DNA from 4 places in the Kurthia sp. YJT4 genome. Region 3 is predicted to be linked to each of the others. Evidence: riboswitches for the same ligand, from Rfam matches in the RefSeq annotation. Region 3 holds a riboswitch; each other region holds the start of a gene.
The links. Region 3 has a riboswitch for S-adenosylmethionine ahead of QN089_RS01040 (O-acetylhomoserine aminocarboxypropyltransferase/cysteine synthase family protein). Riboswitches for the same ligand answer to the same signal wherever they lie in the genome.
Positions count from the first base shown of each region.

Region 1: another riboswitch for S-adenosylmethionine. It lies ahead of QN089_RS05300 (aminotransferase class I/II-fold pyridoxal phosphate-dependent enzyme); the one in region 3 lies ahead of QN089_RS01040 (O-acetylhomoserine aminocarboxypropyltransferase/cysteine synthase family protein).
Region 2: another riboswitch for S-adenosylmethionine. It lies ahead of QN089_RS11490 (methionine ABC transporter ATP-binding protein); the one in region 3 lies ahead of QN089_RS01040 (O-acetylhomoserine aminocarboxypropyltransferase/cysteine synthase family protein).
Region 4: another riboswitch for S-adenosylmethionine. It lies ahead of metA (homoserine O-acetyltransferase MetA); the one in region 3 lies ahead of QN089_RS01040 (O-acetylhomoserine aminocarboxypropyltransferase/cysteine synthase family protein).

Region 1 is NZ_CP126689.1:1,109,231-1,112,351, forward strand. It holds gene QN089_RS05295 (aminotransferase class I/II-fold pyridoxal phosphate-dependent enzyme) at 1-131, opposite strand, end outside; gene QN089_RS05300 (aminotransferase class I/II-fold pyridoxal phosphate-dependent enzyme) at 124-1,245, opposite strand; SAM riboswitch class I at 1,322-1,428, opposite strand; gene QN089_RS05305 (SH3 domain-containing protein) at 1,571-2,128, opposite strand; gene QN089_RS05310 (methyl-accepting chemotaxis protein) at 2,309-3,121, opposite strand, start outside.
Region 2 is NZ_CP126689.1:2,311,785-2,314,905, reverse strand. It holds gene QN089_RS11510 (arsenate reductase family protein) at 1-213, shown strand, start outside; gene gcvH (glycine cleavage system protein GcvH) at 296-676, shown strand; gene QN089_RS11500 (toprim domain-containing protein) at 894-1,247, shown strand; gene QN089_RS11495 (thioredoxin family protein) at 1,253-1,561, shown strand; SAM riboswitch class I at 1,619-1,728, shown strand; gene QN089_RS11490 (methionine ABC transporter ATP-binding protein) at 1,823-2,848, shown strand; gene QN089_RS11485 (methionine ABC transporter permease) at 2,841-3,121, shown strand, end outside.
Region 3 is NZ_CP126689.1:199,977-203,097, forward strand. It holds gene QN089_RS01030 (5-oxoprolinase subunit C family protein) at 1-106, shown strand, start outside; gene nfsA (oxygen-insensitive NADPH nitroreductase) at 155-892, opposite strand; SAM riboswitch class I at 1,130-1,242, shown strand; gene QN089_RS01040 (O-acetylhomoserine aminocarboxypropyltransferase/cysteine synthase family protein) at 1,364-2,653, shown strand; gene QN089_RS01045 (homoserine dehydrogenase) at 2,880-3,121, shown strand, end outside.
Region 4 is NZ_CP126689.1:1,304,645-1,307,765, reverse strand. It holds gene QN089_RS06350 (elongation factor G) at 1-575, opposite strand, end outside; gene metA (homoserine O-acetyltransferase MetA) at 681-1,589, opposite strand; SAM riboswitch class I at 1,662-1,774, opposite strand; gene QN089_RS06340 (aminotransferase class I/II-fold pyridoxal phosphate-dependent enzyme) at 1,938-3,098, shown strand.

The sequences.
Region 1 (3,121 bases), 910 kb from region 3:
AAAGCATCGAAATGCTCTTGGTCGAAGGTAGAAGAAGCGTAAATCGGTACATTAACAGCTCCCGATTTTGCCTCGTAATCATGTTTTGTAGCACCTGTAATTAACGTTGTTTCAATTTGCTCTTTAGTCATGTACAACAGCCTCGCTTTCTAATACGTTAAATACGTTTTGTAAATCCGCAATTAAATCTTCTGCTTCCTCAATGCCAACTGAGAAACGAAGAAGTGAATCATCCACGCCACGCGCATTGCGAATTTCTTCCGGAATGTCTGCATGTGTTTGCGTTGTTGGGTACGTAATAAATGATTCCACACCGCCTAAACTTTCAGCGAAAGCAATCAGTTTTAAATTACGTAAGAATGGATCAATCTGTTTTCCAGATTGTAGACGGAAGGATACCATGCCACCGCGTCCAGCATATAAAACGTCACGTATATGTGGCGACTTCTCTAAAAATGCCACAATCGCCTGAGCGTTTGCTGTATGTTGTTTCATACGAAGGTGTAATGTTTTTAAACCGCGAAGTAGTAACCAGCTATCAAAAGGTGAGAGTGTCATACCAATCGCATTATGTTGTAAGAAAAGACGTTCACTTAGTTCAGTACCTTTTGACACAACCAGTCCTGCTAATACATCATTATGTCCACCAATATATTTTGTGCCACTATGCATAACAATATCTGCACCTAACTCAATTGGGCGTTGATAGTACGGTGTTAAAAATGTATTGTCGACAATCAATAAAATGCCATATTTTTTCGCAATTTTCACACATTCTTCGATAGAAATTTCCTGCATTAAAGGATTCGTCGGCGTTTCTAAGAAAATCGCCTTAACAGGATGTTCAATAACAAGTTGTTCCACCTCTTCAAGAGATGAAAAGTCGTTAAAGATTGCTTGAATACCATATTGTGCTTCATATTGTGTTGCCAGTCGGTATGTGCCACCATATAAATCCTCCGGGTAAATCACTGCATCACCTGTTTTAAATAGCGAGAGGATTAAATGAATTGCAGCCATACCGCTACTACAGGCGAAACAAGCATCTCCGCCTTCTAAACGTGCAAATTCCTCCTCTAATACCAATCGCGTTGGATTTTTTGTACGCGTGTAATCAAAGCCTGTTGATTCTCCAAGACCTGCATGGCGGTAAGCAGTTGAAAGGTAGATTGGGGCGTTGATTGCACCTGTTTTTTCATCTGAATGTGTTCCCACCTGAGTTAAAAGTGTTTCGATTTTTGTCATTGTCCTCATCCTTTTTTGTGTAATAAAAAAAGTTTTCTTCTAATAGTAAGAAGAAAACTCTATGTAAGAGTGATTCTTCTTATCTTCAAGAACTGCGTCTTACTGGATTTAGCACCTGTCCCTTTAAAGAGGGGGTTGCTGAGATTTCATCGGGCCATGTCCCTCCATCTCTCTCGATAAGAAAACCTATTTAATTAATCGATTATTAGTCAATTAATGGAATCTTACCATGCAAACAGCGAAATTTCAAGCTAAATTAAATAATTATTCAGAATTTAGAGAAGATAAAAAAAGAACCGTAGTCTAAACTACGATTCCCATTTGATTATTTTTTTGTCATTGTTACAAAGTCTTTGTAGACGTAATTTTTTTGACCGTTGAAGTCGAACTCAACCCAACCAAATTTACTTGTAGAATTCACATGAATTTTCGTACCTTTTTTCAAAATACCAAGTGATTTTCCTTTTGTTGAAGCTGTTTTATAGTAATATACATTCGATTTAATTGTCGCATTTCCAGCTTTTTTTGAAGGAACTTTTGATACAAGTGTGTCAGTTGTTGGTTTTTTAGTTGTTGTTGGTTTCTTTGTTGTTGGTTTTTTCTTTGTATTCAACTTCACGTGATCTTTTGAAATATAAGCCAATTTATTATTGAACTTCACTTGGTACCAATATGTTGTTTCTTTATAAATCGTAACATTTGTTCCTTTTGTTAATGTACCAAGATTTTTTGATTTTGGTGTAGATGCCGCACGTACGATTACGTCTTTTGACACAACACCTTCTTTTTTTGTGGCAGCAAAAGCTTCCGTAGCAGGTAAAGTATAAGGTAGAGTAGCACCTGTTAACATCCCAAATGCTAATACGTATTTTGTTAATTTCATTTTGAATCACTCCTCGATTGCTTATACTAGCACTTTTTATCATAAAAGAATAGGGAATATCCGTTTATGTTGCGAGAAAAATGTTATTTTATGAAAAATAGGGCATTTGATATGGAAATAAAAAACAAAGACTAGGACAGAAGCAAAGTAAATACTTAGCTAGCCTAGTCTTTGGTCAGATTAAATTTTAAATTGTTGAACTAAATCACGTAATGAATCTGCTTGACGTGACAATTCTTCAGAAGATGCATAAATTTCTTGAATAGATGCAGAGCCTTGTTCAGCCGCCGCTGCCGATTGATCCGCTTGATGTGCTGTATGTTCTGCCATCGAGTTTACTGCGATGAACGACTGCATAACATCTTGACTGACATTCTTCGTCTCAGCGATTCGCGTTACCATGTTTTCAATAATACGAATCGTTTTCTCTGTCTCGCGTGTAATGGCATCGAATGTTTGAATCGTTTCATTCGTAATTTCGACCCCTTGAATGACTTTCGACACGCCAGCCTCATTTTGCTTGACCATGACCGAAATCTCGTCTTGAATCGTGTGTACAATCGTTGCTACTTCACTTGCAGCGCGTTGTGATTGTTCTGCAAGCTTTCGGACTTCATCTGCTACTACCGCGAAGCCTTTACCATGTTCACCTGCACGTGCCGCTTCAATCGCCGCATTTAAGGCAAGTAAGTTCGTCTGTTCAGCAATACTCGTAATCGTTCCGATAATCGATGTGATTTCCTCAGAACTTTCACCAAGACCTGTGACAGTTTGGTTCGTATTCGCAATAACTTCTTCAATCTCCATCATCGATTTTGCAGACTGTTGGATTTTATTTTGTCCTTCTTTTGCTGCTTCACGCATTGTCGCTGAAGTTTGACGTAAATCCTGTGCATCATCATTCAGTTGCAGTGTTGTTTCTTCTAGATGTGACATTTTGTTAGATGATTGCTCCATTGAACGAATCGTCTGTTCGCTGCTCTCTGCGATTTC
Region 2 (3,121 bases), 1.0 Mb from region 3:
AGTGGTTTACCGCTTAAAAAATTCTTTAATACATCGGGTATGAAATATCGGGAGTTAGGATTAAAAGATCGTTTGGCAGAAATGTCAGAATCCGAACAATTAGAGTTATTAGCAAGCGATGGCATGTTGATTAAACGCCCAATTACGTACGATGGAGAGCGTGTCACAGTCGGCTTCAATGAAAATAAATTTATTGAAAATTGGAAAAAATAACTAAAATGACTTGTATTTGCAGAAAAAATATGTAACACTATAGATGAAATTAACATTACATATTTCATGGAGGGGTAAAAAAATGAGCATTCCAACTAATTTACGTTATTCAAAAGAGCATGAGTGGGTTTTACAAGAAGACGGTACAGTACGTATCGGTATTACAGAATTTGCACAATCTGAACTAGGTGACATCGTATTCGTTGAACTACCATCTGTAGGCGATGAATTAACAATCGATCAACCATTCGGTAGCGTTGAGTCTGTAAAAACAGTTTCTGAGCTATATGCACCACTTTCAGGTGAAGTAGTAGAAGTAAATGAGGAGTTAGAAGATAGCCCAGAGCTAGTAAACGAATCACCTTACGAAAAAGCTTGGATGGTTGTCGTAAAACCTTCTGACGCTGCACAACTAGAAGCTTTATTAACTGCTGAACAATATGAAGAAGTAGTCGCAGGTTAATAGCACCCCTTTCATGTAGGTGCGCGTTTTCATGCCGATTTGATTAGAAGACACTGATTTCAGTTGTCTTCTTTTTTTATTTTTTGTAAAGTATGTAAAGTTTTTTCTATGCGCTTTTTTTATAAGCACTATTCCTACAAAAATATACCGAAAATATGGTATAAATAAAGTAAGAAAGAACAGAAAAAAGAATAAGGAATCAGATGGGATGGTGTGTATGAAGATTATTGAGAAAGTCCTCATTGTAGAAGGTAGACAAGATTGTTTACAGTTAAAGCCTATTTTGAATGAACCTGTTGAGATTGTCTGTACAAACGGAACTGTAAGTCCTCATCGTTTAGATGAACTATTACAACCTTATGAGAGTTGTGATTTTTATGCATTTTTCGATGCAGATGATATGGGCGAGAAACTTCGTAAGCTTGTACAACAAGAATATCCCAATACACATCATCTTTATACATTACCGCGTTACGGTGGTGTTGAACGCACGCCGCGTTATCATTTAGCAAAAGTGTTACAAGGAGCTAAATTTAAGATTAAGTCAGGTTACTTATTAGATAAAGGATGACAATAATGCAAGAATGGACACGTGAACAATGGGAAGAACAAGTGAAGTCCCAAGAAAAAACAGCTTTTTACCTCTATACACCAATGTGTGGAACTTGCCAAGTTGCATTAAGAATGATGGATGTAACGGAGCAAGCAATCGAACATGTTTCAATGGGAAAAGCCAACTTAAATTATATGGAGCAATTAGCGTATGACTTTGAAATTGAAAGTGTACCTTGCCTTCTTATTACGCAAAATGGCGAGTTAGTAGAGAAAATTTATGCCTTTCAGTCAGTACCACATTTATTTGAAAAAATTTTAAAGAAGTATTGACCTTTCAATTTAGAAGTGATAAAGTATCTACAATAACTAAATGAACTTAATTCGTTGCTCTTATAAAGAGAGGTGGAGGGAAGTGCCCTATGAAGCCCGGCAACCATCACATTATGTGAAAAGGTGCCAATTCACGCAAGGACTGTATGGTCTTTGAGAGATGAGAGAACGGTTTAGCATATTTTATGATGTTTAAACCCTTCTGTTGTCTGACAGAAGGGGTTTTTTTATGAATAAAGTTCGAAAAAGGTGGGAAACAATTTGATTCAACTCAGCAATGTGACAAAACAATATAAAACTTCAAATGGTCCCCTCACAGCTGTCGATCAAGTAAACTTAACTATCCAAGATGGTGAAATCTTCGGTATTATCGGTTACAGTGGTGCTGGTAAGAGTACGATGATTCGTTTATTTAATGGCTTAGAGAAACCAACAAGTGGTTCTGTAATTGTAAATGGTGAAGATATTTCAAAAATTAAAGGCGCTAAACTTCGTGCAGCACGTCATAAAATTAGTATGGTATTCCAACATTTCAATCTACTTTGGTCAAGAACAGTAGAAGAGAATATCGCTTTTCCTTTAGAAATTGCAGGTATTGATTCAGCTGCGAAAAAGAAGAAAGTAGCTGAATTAATTGAACTTGTTGGGTTAACAGGACGCGAAAAGGCTTATCCATCACAATTATCAGGTGGTCAAAAACAACGTGTAGGGATTGCGCGTGCACTTGCAAATGACCCAGAAGTATTACTCTGTGATGAAGCTACATCAGCATTAGACCCTGAAACAACGGATTCAATTTTAGACTTATTACGCAGTGTAAATGAAAAACTCGGTATTACGATTATTTTAATTACACATGAGATGCACGTTATTCGTAAAATCTGTCATCGTGTAGCCGTAATGGAGCAAGGGAAAGTCGTAGAAGAAGGCGATGTTCTTCAAGTATTCGACGCACCACAAGCACCTGTTACACAACGATTCGTTCAACAAGTAACGAATACAGTAGGGCAACAAGAGTCGATTGAACAAATTAAAGAACAATACCAACATGGAAAGTTAATTAAATTATTCTTTGTCGGCTCAAAAACAGAGCAACCGATTATGACACAACTCATTCGTCAGTTTAATGTCGATGTAAATATTGTACATGGCAATATATCTCCGACAAAAAGTGGTCCATACGGTACGTTAATCGTACAACTTGCTGGAACAGATGAAGAAGTTGAAAAGGCAGTAGCTTATTTAACTGCTGAAGGAATTAAGTCGGAGGTGATGTCACATGAATAATGAGGCAACAGGATTATTCCCAAATGTTGATTGGGAAGGAATGTGGCAAGCCACGCTAGAAACACTTTATATGACAGGTGTTTCAACAATTATTACATTTATTTTAGGTCTAGTGCTAGGGATTATTTTATTCTTAACAGCACCGCACCAATTATGGGCGAATAAGGTTGTGAACTTTTTAACAGGAGCAATCGTGAATATTTTCCGTTCGATTCCGTTCGTTATTTTAGTTATCTTATTAATTCCATTTACAATTTTCTTAATGGGAACAAT
Region 3 (3,121 bases):
CCAAATTCGTTTTGAACGCGTGACACTTGATGAAGCATATGAAGCTTTATATGATTTAGAACAACAGCTAAATCATATTGAAGTATCGATTCAATTGAAAAAATAAAAAGAAAGAATCGCACAATCATAAGTGTGATTCTTTCTTGTATTTAGACTATTTCCACGTGAAACCTTGTGAAGCAAGGAAATCTTTAATGAACGGACGTTGTTGGTTTACTAAGTAATCCGCCATTTGTTTCGTCCAGTTCGTTACTTTTTGATTAGCATTACGGTTTAAGTAGTACTCGCCAAGTTCTTTATCATATTGTGTTAATAGTGCGTCATATTTTTCTACATCATAACCATTTTCATGTACAATTGCTTCCACTGGTAAACGTGGTTTTGTATCATTTGTTTTCGTTGGTTTGCCGATTGTCATCGCAAACATCGGGAAGACGTATTCAGGTAGGTTGAATAATTCGCTAATTTCTTTTGGATTATTACGTGCGCCGCCAATATAGCAAATACCGTAGCCTTCAGCTTCAGCTGCGATGACGAAGTTTTGAGCAAATAAGCTAACATCTGCTACACCGACTAAGACATTTTCAGCTGAATCAGCTGTAATATCAATATCGTATTTTTGACCAGCAATTTGAAGGCGCTTGAAGTCTACACAGAATAGGAAAGAAGCGCCAGCTGTTTTGAATTGGAAATCATTATTCGATAATTCGCCAAGTTTCGCTTTTTTCTCAGGATCTGTCACATGAATCACACTATATGCTTGTACAAAGTGTGATGTTGCAGCCATCTGTGCAGTTTCGATTAAATCATATACCACTTCTTTTGGAATTTCTTCGCCTGTATATTTACGGACAGAAGTATGACTACGTAATAATTCTTTTACTTGATTCATGATTCATTCAACTCCTATTGTCATTTGTATTCAAAGACTATGCTACCATAAATGCTCATCTTATTCGAAAACCTTTGATTCATTTTTTAATTTTTTTCTTCTATGTTACTTTTAAATAATTTTTGCATTTTAAAAGAATTAAATCAGTATAATAAAAATTTTCAGAAAAAAGATTGACGAATGAAAAATAGATGACTATACTAGATAGAAATTGATGGAAACATTATATGTTTAAAACCTTTATCAAGAGTGGCGGAGGGATAGGCCCTGCGATGCCCAGCAACCAGTTTCTTTTTTGAAACCAAGGTGCTAATTCCTACAGATTTTTTATCGGATCTGACAGATAAGGGGAGGACCATGTTCGATACAGCCCTCTTCTTACCTAAGAAGAGGGCTTTTTTATAAAATCCTTCTCCTATAATTCCTTATTCCGATGTCCATCATCATAATTCATTTTAGGAGGAATCATATATGACAGAATTCAAAAAAGAAACATTAGCCGTACATGGCGGACAATCACCAGACCCCGTAACAGGAGCGATTGCAGTACCTATTTACCGTACAACTGCATATCAATTTAATGATTCAGAACATGCTCGTAAATTATTCGCACTAGAAGAAGCAGGCAATATTTATTCACGCATTATGAATCCAACAGTGGATGTGTTTGAAAAACGTGTTGCCTTATTAGAGGGTGGAACAGCAGCAGTTGCCCTATCTTCAGGTATGGCTGCTATCTCATTTAGTATTTTAAATATTGCACGTGCAGGAGATCATATTGTAGCTGCGAATAGTCTATATGGTGGCACGTACAATTTATTTGCGAATACACTTCCACGTTACGGTATTACAACAACTTTCGTTGATGAGCGCGAACCTGAGAAGTTTGCAGAAGCGATTCAAGAGAACACAAAAGCGCTATATGTTGAAACAATCGGAAATCCAAGTTTATCAGTAGTTGACTTAGAAGCATTTGCAAAAATTGCACATGAACATCAAATTCCACTCATCGTCGATAATACATTTGCTTCACCAGTTGGATGTAACCCGATTGAACATGGTGCAGATATTGTGATTCACTCGGCAACAAAGTGGATTGGTGGACATGGTACAACAATAGGTGGAATCGTAGTGGATGCAGGGAAGTTCGACTGGACGCAGGGTAAATTCCCAGACTATACAGAACCAGATGCTTCTTATCATGGTATTCGCTATGGTGTGGATGCACCGAATGCAGCGTTTGCAACACGTTTACGCGTTCAATTATTACGTGACTTCGGTCCGACATTGAGTGCAGATGCAGCCTTTAACTTCTTACAAGGTTTAGAGACACTTCATTTACGTGTGCTACGTCATAATGAAAATGCACATAAAGTAGCGACATTCTTACGCAATCATGAACAAGTGGAATGGGTACACTATAATGGATTTGAAGATAGTGAGTATGCGCCACTCATAGAAAAATATTTAAAAAATGGTGCAGGTTCTGTTTTAACATTTGGCATTAAAGGTGGGCGTGAAGCAGGTCGCAAGTTTATTGATGCGATTGAACTATTCTCACATGTAGCCAATGTAGGCGATGCGCGTTCATTAATTATTCATCCAGCTTCAACAACACATCAACAATTAAATGAAGAAGAACTTATTCAATCAGGTGTGCCAGAAGAACTCATTCGTTTATCAATCGGCCTTGAAAATGCAGAAGATCTAACTCATGCGTTAGAGCAAGCATTCCAACAAGTAACAGTGGTCGCAAAATAGGTTCTAAAATCAGTTATATATAATAGAAGGAACTGACTCAATCCGTTGTAGGCAGTTCCTTTTATTTTCTAAAATTCAGTATTTAGTGACCTCTTAGAAAAAACAATTGTCCTTCTGAAAAAGAATTTTCTTGAAATATGTCTTTAAATACGTTAGAATTTTCATTAAGTTGTGAAATGAACGTTCAAAATAAACAAATTAAATTTAATCATTGGAGGCGAACAATATGACAGCAGTGAAGGTGGCAATCCTAGGGTTCGGAACGGTAGGAGAAGGCATTTTTAACATTTTGAAAGAAAAGCGAAAGCAATTGAAAGAAACACTGGGTGTGGACATCGAAGTAGCAAAAATTTTAGTCCATAATGTTTCAAAAGAGCGCGAAGGTGTAGATGCGTCTTTATTAACGAATCGTTTTGAAGATATTTTAGCATTGCCACAATTAGACGTTGTCTTTGAAGCAATTGTTGG
Region 4 (3,121 bases), 1.1 Mb from region 3:
GCTTTTGAAAGCCTTTTTTGCCATTCGCTTTCGGATAAACTTTCTTCTAAATAGTCTTCTAAATATTGCTCATCTCGTCCTGCAAATTCTTCTATTCCTGTTGCCCAGTCATGAAATGGTAGTGCATATTCCATTAATTCTTGTTGAATTTCTTCTGTCACTGTTGCTGCATTGGCACTAATTAAATCCATTTTATTAACGAAAAACAGTGTAGGAATACGATATTTTCTTAGTAAACGATAAACTGTTTCTGTATGTCCCTGTACACCGTCTGTTCCATTTAATAGAAGAATTGCCCCATCCAGTGCCATAATCGAACGCTCCATCTCTGCCGCGAAGTCGACATGTCCTGGTGTATCAATCACCGTATAATCATTTTCTCGATATGTAAAAGTGGCCTGTTCCGCAAAAACGGTAATGCCACGCTGTTGTTCAATCTCATGCAAATCTAAATGTGCATTTTGATGATCGACACGCCCAATGGTGCGAATACTTTTCGTATGAAAAAGTAATTGCTCTGAAAAGGTGGTCTTCCCTGCATCTACATGCGCTAAAATGCCAATTGTTTTCTTCATTATCTTTCCTCATTTCTTATCAAAGCGTCTCTACTATGAATTATATCATGTCCAATAATAAAACCATCTTCTTTCGAATATACACGAAAAAAGATGGTTTGCTGTTTATTCCCATTCATACGGTGTTTCTTGGTACACATAGTAATTCAACCAATTGGAGAATAATAGATGCGTGTGTGAACGCCAACGATTCAACGGTTTTTTCGTTGGATCGTCGTTCGGGAAATAGTGTTTTGGTACTTGCGGTTCGATGCCCTTTGCAACATCACGGTCATATTCTTGCTTTAATGTATCTGCATCATATTCTAAATGACCTGTAATCATAATTTGTTTTTCATCACGCGATACGATAATAAATGCCCCTGCTTCGTCTGATTCAGACACGAGTTCTAAATCAGGATGGTTTAAAATAGCCTCTCTTGAAACAGAGGTATTACGTGAATGTGGTGCTGTATATACATCATTAAATCCGCGAATTAACTTAACGGTACTATCATGCACGATGTGATCGAACACACCCGAACATTTTGACGGTAATGTATATTTTCCAATACCATAATGATAGTAGAGTGCCGCTTGTGCGCCCCAACAAATATTCAAAACAGACGTGACATTTGTTTTCGTCCATTCCATAATCTCGACCATCTCATCCCAAAAATCAACTTCATGGAATTCAAATAATTCAATTGGCGCTCCTGTAATAATCATACCGTCAAATTTACGGTGTTTTACATGTTCAAACGTCGTATAAAATGACTCTAAATGATTTTTACTAACATTTTTTGATTCATGTGTCGCCGTATTTAAAAACGTAACATTTACTTGAAGTGGTGTATTTCCTAAAAGACGAAGTAATTGTAACTCGGTCTTTTCTTTTTCAGGCATTAAGTTAAAAATTAAAATATTTAACGGACGAATGTTCTGGCTTGTCGAACGCACTTCGTCCATAATGAAAATCTTTTCCTCTTTTAAAATTTCAGTTGCTGGTAGCCCACTTGGTATATTGATTGGCATGATGAAACTCCCCCTTTAAATATAAAAAAACCTCACTCTTTGATAAGAATGAGGTTACACATATGTATCCGACTCTTATCTATCAGAAGCATAATGGAGCTTCTGTAGGAATTAGCACCTTTCTGTTTTAAACAGAGGTTGCTGAAGCGTCATCGGGCCATTCCCTCGGCTTCTCTTGATAAGACAATATTGAATTATTAACTATCATAGCAGAACCATACTTTAATAGCAAACATTTCTGATAATTCAATAAAATCTCTCGTTAAAAAACGTAAATAGTGTTTTTAGCCAAATACAATATGGTAAAATAAAGAAGAAATAAGCGAATTAAAGGAGTGACACAACATGATGACGATGCATCGTTCAACATTAATGAATCAATTTCCGAAAGCCATTTTCGGTAGTTTAAAAGCTGCTGCAAAAAAGAAAGCGGCAACAGGCACAAAAATTATTGATTTAAGTTTGGGAAGTCCTGACTTACCACCTGCTCAAATTGTGCGAGAAGAATTAGCAAAACAAGCTGAAAAGGCTGATAGTTATGGCTATACGCTCGGTGGAACGGAGCGATTTCATGAAGCAGTTGCCAACTATTATCAACGTCGTAGTGGCGTGGAATTAGATCCACAAACAGAGATCATTCAAACGATGGGTTCTCAGGAAGGACTTGTGCACTTACCGCTCGCATTTTGTGATCCAGGAGATATCGTCTTAACAACGGACCCTGCCTATGTAGCTTATGCAGCAGGCATTCATCTCGCAAAATGTGAAGCGTATGCGATGCCATTAACAGCTGAACATCAGTTTTTACCTGATTTTGATGCCATTCCAGAAGATATTTGTGCACGTGCGAAAATGCTCATTTTAAATCTTCCAGGGAATCCCGTTCCAGCAATGCCTTCTGTCGCATTCTTTGAAAAGGCGATTGCTTTTGCGAAAAAACATAACTTAATCGTCATTCACGATGCCGCCTACTCAGAATTCTATTTTGAAGGTACAAAGCCGCTTAGCTTTTTGGAAGTACCAGGTGCAAAAGAAGTGGGTGTCGAGATTAATTCACTTTCTAAGAGCTTTAGTCTTGCAGGCGCTCGTATTGCGTATATCGTTGGAAACGCTTCCGTCATTGAAACATTGGGCGAACTCAAATCACACCTTGATTATGGTACATTCCGTCCAATTCAAGATGCGGCATGTGTTGCACTCGACAATGCGGAATCAATTACAGATGAATTGCGTACCATTTTTTCGACAAGACATCGTGTACTATCAGAAGGTCTTGAAGCAATTGGTTGGGAACTCGCACCATCTGCTGGTGGTATGTTCGTTTATGCGAAGTATCCGCAACAACAGATGGATGACAAAGAATTTGTCTATCATGTTATTGAACAAACAGGCGTTGTACTTGTACCCGGTTCGATCTTCGGTGCATCGGGCAGAAACCATGTACGCATCGCACTCGTTCAAGATGAAAAACTATTACAAGAAGCTGTTTCAAGACTCGCAACTTTATAAACAGAAAAAGTCTGAATCCCATC